Regions from separate parts of the Ochrobactrum sp. EDr1-4 genome, predicted to be linked through region 2. Evidence: riboswitches for the same ligand, from Rfam matches in the RefSeq annotation. Region 2 holds a riboswitch; the other holds the start of a gene.

Region 1 (3,409 bases), on a different contig from region 2:
TTTTGGTCTCAAAGACCTCGCCATTTAAAACGATGGTCATGCCAGGTTCTCCAGAAGTTCAGGTTGTTGTTCGGCCTCGGTTGCTGCCGCAACCGCCATGCGTGCAACCGCAGGCGAGAGCAGAAAGCCGTGCCGGTAAAGCCCGTTGACATAGATGGTCTGGCCGCGTTTACGCACACGCGGCAGATTGTCGGGGAAGGCGGGGCGGGCATCGACGCCGGTTTCCAGAATTTCCGCCTCGCCAAATGCCGGATGCAGCGCATAGGCGGCACTCAACATTTCCAGCGTCGAGCGAACGCTGATGCCGCCTCTCTCATCGCTCTCAATCATGGTCGCGCCGATCATATGAATGCCGTCACCGCGTGGCACGATGTAGAGCGGAATACGCGGATGCAGCAGACGCACAGGGCGCGAAAGATTGATGTCGCGGGAACGAACCACCAGCATTTCGCCCTTCACGCCGCGCAGATCCTGCAACTGATCACGAGCCGCAAGACCGCGTGCATCGACGGTAATATCGGTGTCGATTTTTACATCTTTCGCATCTTGCCCGAGATGAAAGACGACGCCTTTCTTTTGCAGATTTTCGGCAAGTTCGATCAGTGTATTGCGTGGGTTGAGGTGGCCTTCTTCAGCAAAGAAAAGCCCCTGCCGGAAACGGCCTGCAAGGTCTGGCTCCAGTGCATCGATCTGTTCGGAATCAATTGTGTTGAAGGCTTCCGTGCGACGGGCGAAGCGGCGCAGTTCAGTCGTGTCGCGTGTGTGGGAAATGACGAGCGTGCCTTTGCGGTGGACTGTCGACACATGCCGTTCCCACCAGCCAATCGCTTGCTTCCCCAGCCTGACGACAGGTTCTTCCGCACTCTCGCCTTCGCACCAAGGGGCCAGCATTCCGCCCGCAAACCACGAACAGCTGTCAGAACCGATTGCGGTGCTTTTCGCAATCACGGTCACGGCGTGGCCTTGATCGCTAAATTCTGCGGCACAGGCAAGGCCGGCAACGCCTGCACCAATGATGGTGACGTGCATTATGCAATCTCCCACAAAGCGTGGAAATGATGCACGGGGCCGTGCCCGCTTCCGACCTGCAATGTGTTGGCAGAGCGGATGGCCGCTTGCAGATAGCTGTGCGCTTCACGAAGTGCCTGTTCCAGCGAAAGGCCTTTGCCAAATCCCGCTGCAATTGCGGATGAAAGCGTGCAGCCGGTGCCATGGGTGTTTCGTGTGTAGATGCGCTGCGCTTCCAGACGGATGGTTGGCAGGTTGGCGCGGATGAGAAGATCGGTGCAGATGTCGCCATCGGCATGTCCACCTTTCATCAGCACGGCCTTTGCACCGAGCTTGAGCAAAGCGCGCCCTTGTTCCTCTGCCTCATCATCGTTGCGGGCGATTGAACAATCGAGCAGGCAGGCTGCCTCTGGTCGGTTCGGCGTCAGAATGCATGCAAGTGGGATCAGTTTATCGCGTAACGTTGAGATCGCGGCCTCGCTTAACAGCCTATCGCCGGATTTTGCCACCATCACCGGATCAAGGACGACTGGTCCTGAGAAATGCGCGAGGCCCTTGGCGATTGCCTGAATGGTTTCCGGTACCGATACCATGCCGATTTTGACTGCTGCCACATTGAGATCGCTGAAGACCGCATCAATCTGTGCAGCAACGATTTCAGACGGGATGTCGTGAACGGCTGTAACGGCTAATGTGTTCTGCGCAGTGATCGCAGTGATCACGCTTGCGCCATAGACATTGAGTGCCGAAAAGCTTTTGAGGTCGGCCTGAATGCCAGCGCCTCCGCCGCTATCAGAACCCGCAATCGTCACGCAAATAGGCACAGATGCACCATTGCTGGCGGTCGTTTTGGTTCGGGAGAGGCTTTGTCTTAAGTCCATCATGTCGTCTCTCATTCCGAACGGAAAATTGAGACGTCATGAACGGGTTTTGGGGCTTTGCCCCACGGAGGATAGAATCCTCCTTGTTCGCGACGCGCCAAACTCCGTTCCCTACGCAGGTATTACCCGGATCAGGTTCAATGGGTTAACGCGATCAGCGTCTCTCAGCCTTTTGTGTCGCAGGATCGATTGGAAAACCGCAATGCACTTTTCCTGATCTTGCTTCGAAGGCACCCCAACGAATTTTGTGCTTTAGGCATAGGCCGGAACGAAGAGCCGGTCAAGCGCTCGCGATTATTACAATTTGCGAATAAAATTATATTCTCCCCAAGTTTATATATTAATTTTTAATGACCATGCGTTAATCCAGCTTGGGAAAAGCTTCGTCCTGCTACAGACGAATATCTGATTTTTGGGCACGGTCCTTTTTGAGGACATGAAATATCGGGTCAGGATCAGTCTGATGAGGGGACAATGATGAGGAAGCGGGAAGCCGGTCAGGCTCACTCGGATGATGCGCTGGAGCGCACATCTGACGCGGATTTCCGCATTCTGTTCACCACTCATCCCACGCCGATGTGGGTTTACGATCCCGATACATTGCGCTTCATCATCATGAATGAAGCGGCCCACGCGCTTTATGGCTATTCGGCTGATGAAGTGCCGGGCATGACTGTTCTCGATATTCGTCCGCAAACGGAACGTGACCGGATGTCGATTGCGGTTCGTGACAGAAGTGATCTTGAGCGTCCTGAGCGCTGGAAGCATCTGAAAGCCAATGGTCAGATCATTGATGTTTTGACCTATGGCCGTGAGGTGGTTTTCGATGGCCGGCAGGCCATATTGGCAATTGTGCAGGACATGACGGAGCTTGAGGAAGCCAATCGTCAGGCAAGTCATGCGCAGACATTGCTCGATAGCCTCATCAACAACATGCCGCTTGGTGTCTTCGTCAAAGATATGCAGGACGAGGGGCGTTACCTGCTCTATAATCAGGCTGCATCAACTATCAGCGGCCACAAGATCGATCATGTCGTTGGCTCTGTGGATACGCAAATCTTCCCCGCTGAGGAAGCCAAGCTTCTGACCCAGCAAGATAGTCTTGCGATGCGTCGCGGCAGCGTGCTGACAATTGAGCGCGATATTCGCTGTGCCGACGGAACTCCGCGCAGAATGCGGATCATCAAGCGCTCTATTCCGCCGGTGGAAGGCGATGAATCGCGCTATCTCATTGGGCTTGTTGAAGATATTACCGAGCGTCGTTTGATCGAACAACGCATGACGCATATTGCGATGCATGACAATCTGACGGACTTGCCTAATCGCGCTTATTTCTCTCAGCATATTGAAGCCGTGCTGAAAAAGCGTGAAAGCGCACCGGCTTTTGCGCTTTTCTATCTCGATATTGATCACTTCAAAAACATCAATGACAGCCGTGGGCACCAGATCGGGGATCGCTTGCTGCAACAGGTTGCAGAGCGCCTTAAAAACATCGTTTGCGATCATTTTCTGGCACGTCT
Region 2 (3,409 bases):
GGCTGCGATTTTTAGCAATGTGGATTTGCCGGAACCATTGCGGCCGACCAACGCAATGCGGTCGCCCTCACTCACGGATAGGACGGCTTCTTCCAGAAGCGGTGTGCCGCCAAAGGTGAGCTTGATCTGGTCGAGGCGAAGAAGCGGAGGTGCCATGGTTCTCTTTGAAAACTGCCGTTGAAATTTGTGCCCTGCTTGTCGGGGACAAAACGCGTTCTGTCAAATGATATGGCCCGGAAAAACAAATAGGCCGGATTTCTCCGGCCTATTTTCAAACTTAAATAGCTTAAGCGTCTTAGTTACAAGGCGCTTCGTAAACGCGACCGTAATTATCGCGGTAACGGCAATATTGAACATTGTTACGGGTCGTCGCTGCACCGAGCAACGTACCGCCAACAGCACCAATTGCAGCGCCAGTCAAAGCACCGCGACCGTTACCGCCGATAGCGCCACCTGCGAGCGCACCAAGCGCTGCGCCGCCAACGCCGTAACCGGCTGTACGCTGTTCACCCGTCGTGCATGCTGCTGTTGAAAACGCAAGCGCGCCGACGATTGCGATCATGGAAAGACGTGATTTCATGAAACAATCTCCTATTAGAGTTACACTAACACCGACGTTGCGTCCCCAAATTCGGCGTCCCGCTTGACATATTTACAATACGTTTCGACGCTCAGCGTCAAGCGGTTTCAATTATTAAGGTTAGCGGCGACCCTAAGGATGAGCCTGCTCATCTAAGCTCGCTACAAGTATCGCAAGACCAGAACGCGCAGAAATGCAAAGGGTTCCACGTACAATATTGGATACTGTCCATGAAGAACCAAAAGGCAGGGTCACGTTGTCTAACGGCCACTCCGCATTTGTGATCGAAAGTCCTTCAACGGTGCAGAAATTTACAACGCTGAATGATGTGCCATTTGGGAAATCATAAACATAGTCTCCGGCAACCAGCGGCCAAGCTTCTTCAACGCCGCTGGAGAGCAAAATATCACGGCCTTTGGCTGCCTGTGCCGTCGCCATCGTCAAATGCAGCAGCGTGTGATCGGTACGCGGACCACCAAAAGCCCCGCAAAGAATGACGCGCTCAGCACCTCGTTCGTAAGCTGCCTCGAGCGCCAGCTCTCCGTCGGTCATATCCTTGGCAGCGGGGAATGTTTTTTTCGGCACATGCGCATATTGCGCGAGCAAGTCTTCAGACGTCGAATCAAAATCGCCCAGCCAAAGCTCCGGTTCAACACCGAGCGCCTGTGCGTGACGCATACCACCATCAGCCGCCAAAACTCTTGCGCCGGCTATCTGACGTTTCAGGCGCTCTGTGACAACAAGATCACCGCCGAGAAGAATGACAAATGTACTCATAAGTCGCTCATAACATGCGGAAATTATCCCCGAAAGCCCGCATCTTCATCGCTTGCTCTCGGACGCGTGAAGCACTATTATCGACCTTGCTCTAACGGGGTGCCATTCAATCACTGAATGGCTGAGAGGCCGCACTCCGGCTAACCCGCTGAACCTGATCCGGTTTGTACCGGCGGAGGGATTAGATGCTGACCGATTTTGATAACGGCGCACAATCTTTTCGAACAAAAGAAAGGAATGCCGTTATGCGGCTTTTATCTCTGCTGACCTTGTCATTCACTGCGGCTTTCGCTTTCTCAGCGCAGGCTAAAGATAAACTCACCATTTATACCTACGACAGTTTTGTTTCCGAATGGGGCCCCGGTCCCAAAGTGAAAGAGAAGTTTGAAAAAGAGTGTGATTGCGAGTTGGAATGGGTGGCATCGGCGGATGGCGTTGCCCTTCTCAACCGCCTCAAGCTTGAAGGCGGCAATACCAAAGCCGACATCGTGCTTGGCCTCGATACCAATTTGACGACGGAAGCACGCGCCACCGGCTATTTCGCGCCAAGCGGTATCGATCTTGCGAATGTGAAAGTACCAGGCGAGTTTAAGGACGATGTTTTCGTGCCTTATGATTACGGCTATTTCGCTGTCGTTTATGATTCAGAAAAGCTGCCAAACCCACCGCAAAGCCTGAAAGAGCTGGTCGAAGGCGACCCATCACAAAAGATTGTCATTCAGGATCCGCGCACATCGACACCGGGGCTTGGCATCCTGCTCTGGGTCAAGTCGGTCTATGGCGATCAGGCGGGTGAAGCATGGGCAAAGCTGCAAAAGCGCATTCTCACGGTCACGCCGGGTTGGTCAGAAGCCTACGGCCTCTTCACAAAGGGCGAAGCGCCGATGGTGCTTTCTTACACGACCTCGCCTGCCTATCACATGATTGCGGAAAACACCGAGCGTTACAAAGCGCTGGCCTTTCCTGAAGGAAACTACCTTCAAATCGAGCTTGCAGCCCAGACCACGACCGGTGCGAAGAACCCACTTGCGCAAAAATTTCTGGCTTTCATGACCGGACCCGGCTTTCAGGACGTAATCCCCGAAACCAACTGGATGTATCCAGCGGGTAAAACGTCCGCACCGCTTGCTCCGGCTTTCGACAAATTGCCGAAACCTGAAAAGACACTGCTGATCCCAGCCAATGACGTTGCGAAAAACCGCAAAGCATGGGTTGATGAATGGTTGGCTGCTTCCAGCAAATGATAACATCGCCGACCAACAAACTTGCCAGAAATATGCCTGCGATGAAGCAACTCGCAGGCGTACTGGCGCTTGGCTTTTTAGCGGTTCTGGTCGGCGGCTCTTTGATAGCTTTGGCATTTGAGGCGAGCGGCTTTAATACCGACGTTTATTTCGATGCTTACCTGCTGCGCGTTGCGCGGTTTACCGTCCTGCAAGCGGCAGCATCCGCTCTTTTGTCGGTGCTGTTCGCTATTCCTGTGGCGCGTGCACTTTATTCGGAAACGAGCTTTCCGGGACGCAGCTTGTTTCTTCGCCTTTTTGCGCTGCCGCTTGCACTGCCAGCACTTGTGACAGTGCTTGGCATCACCGGCATTTACGGACGCAACGGCTTCATCGCACAGCTGTCGCAATCGGCGGGCTATCCGGTCTCGCCCGACATTTACGGCTTAACAGGCATTTTGATCGCGCATGTGTTTTTCAACATGCCTTTGGCAGTGCGGCTCATTCTGGCAGCTTATGAATCGATCCCTGCTGATTACTGGAAACTCTCCGCACAACTTGGCATGGGAAACACTGCGCGCTTCCGCCTGATTGAATGGCCAGTCATCCGCCGCAATCTCCCAGGCATAATCGGCCTCATCTTCATGCTCTGCGTGACAAGCTTTACCACTGTTCTGACGCTCGGTGGTGGACCACGTGCAACAACGCTGGAAGTCGCGATCTACCAGAGCCTGCACTTCGATTTCGATCCGGCACGGGCTGTTGCGCTTACACTGGCACAACTCGGGCTTACGCTCGCAATACTGCTTGCTTTGCGGCTGACCGGACG

The links. Region 2 has a riboswitch for thiamine pyrophosphate ahead of thiB (thiamine ABC transporter substrate binding subunit). Riboswitches for the same ligand answer to the same signal wherever they lie in the genome.
Region 1: another riboswitch for thiamine pyrophosphate. It lies ahead of thiD (bifunctional hydroxymethylpyrimidine kinase/phosphomethylpyrimidine kinase); the one in region 2 lies ahead of thiB (thiamine ABC transporter substrate binding subunit).

Annotation. Positions count from the first base shown of each region.
Region 1 covers NZ_JBLZOF010000001.1:780,910-784,318, reverse strand. The annotation lists gene thiS (sulfur carrier protein ThiS) at 1-40, opposite strand, end outside; gene thiO (glycine oxidase ThiO) at 37-1,029, opposite strand; gene thiD (bifunctional hydroxymethylpyrimidine kinase/phosphomethylpyrimidine kinase) at 1,029-1,889, opposite strand; TPP riboswitch at 1,981-2,137, opposite strand; gene ACOZHT_RS03930 (putative bifunctional diguanylate cyclase/phosphodiesterase) at 2,367-3,409, shown strand, end outside.
Region 2 covers NZ_JBLZOF010000006.1:102,319-105,727, reverse strand. The annotation lists gene ACOZHT_RS17850 (ABC-F family ATP-binding cassette domain-containing protein) at 1-156, opposite strand, end outside; gene ACOZHT_RS17845 (glycine zipper domain-containing protein) at 296-580, opposite strand; gene ACOZHT_RS17840 (thiamine diphosphokinase) at 713-1,357, opposite strand; TPP riboswitch at 1,443-1,555, shown strand; gene thiB (thiamine ABC transporter substrate binding subunit) at 1,603-2,601, shown strand; gene thiP (thiamine/thiamine pyrophosphate ABC transporter permease ThiP) at 2,577-3,409, shown strand, end outside.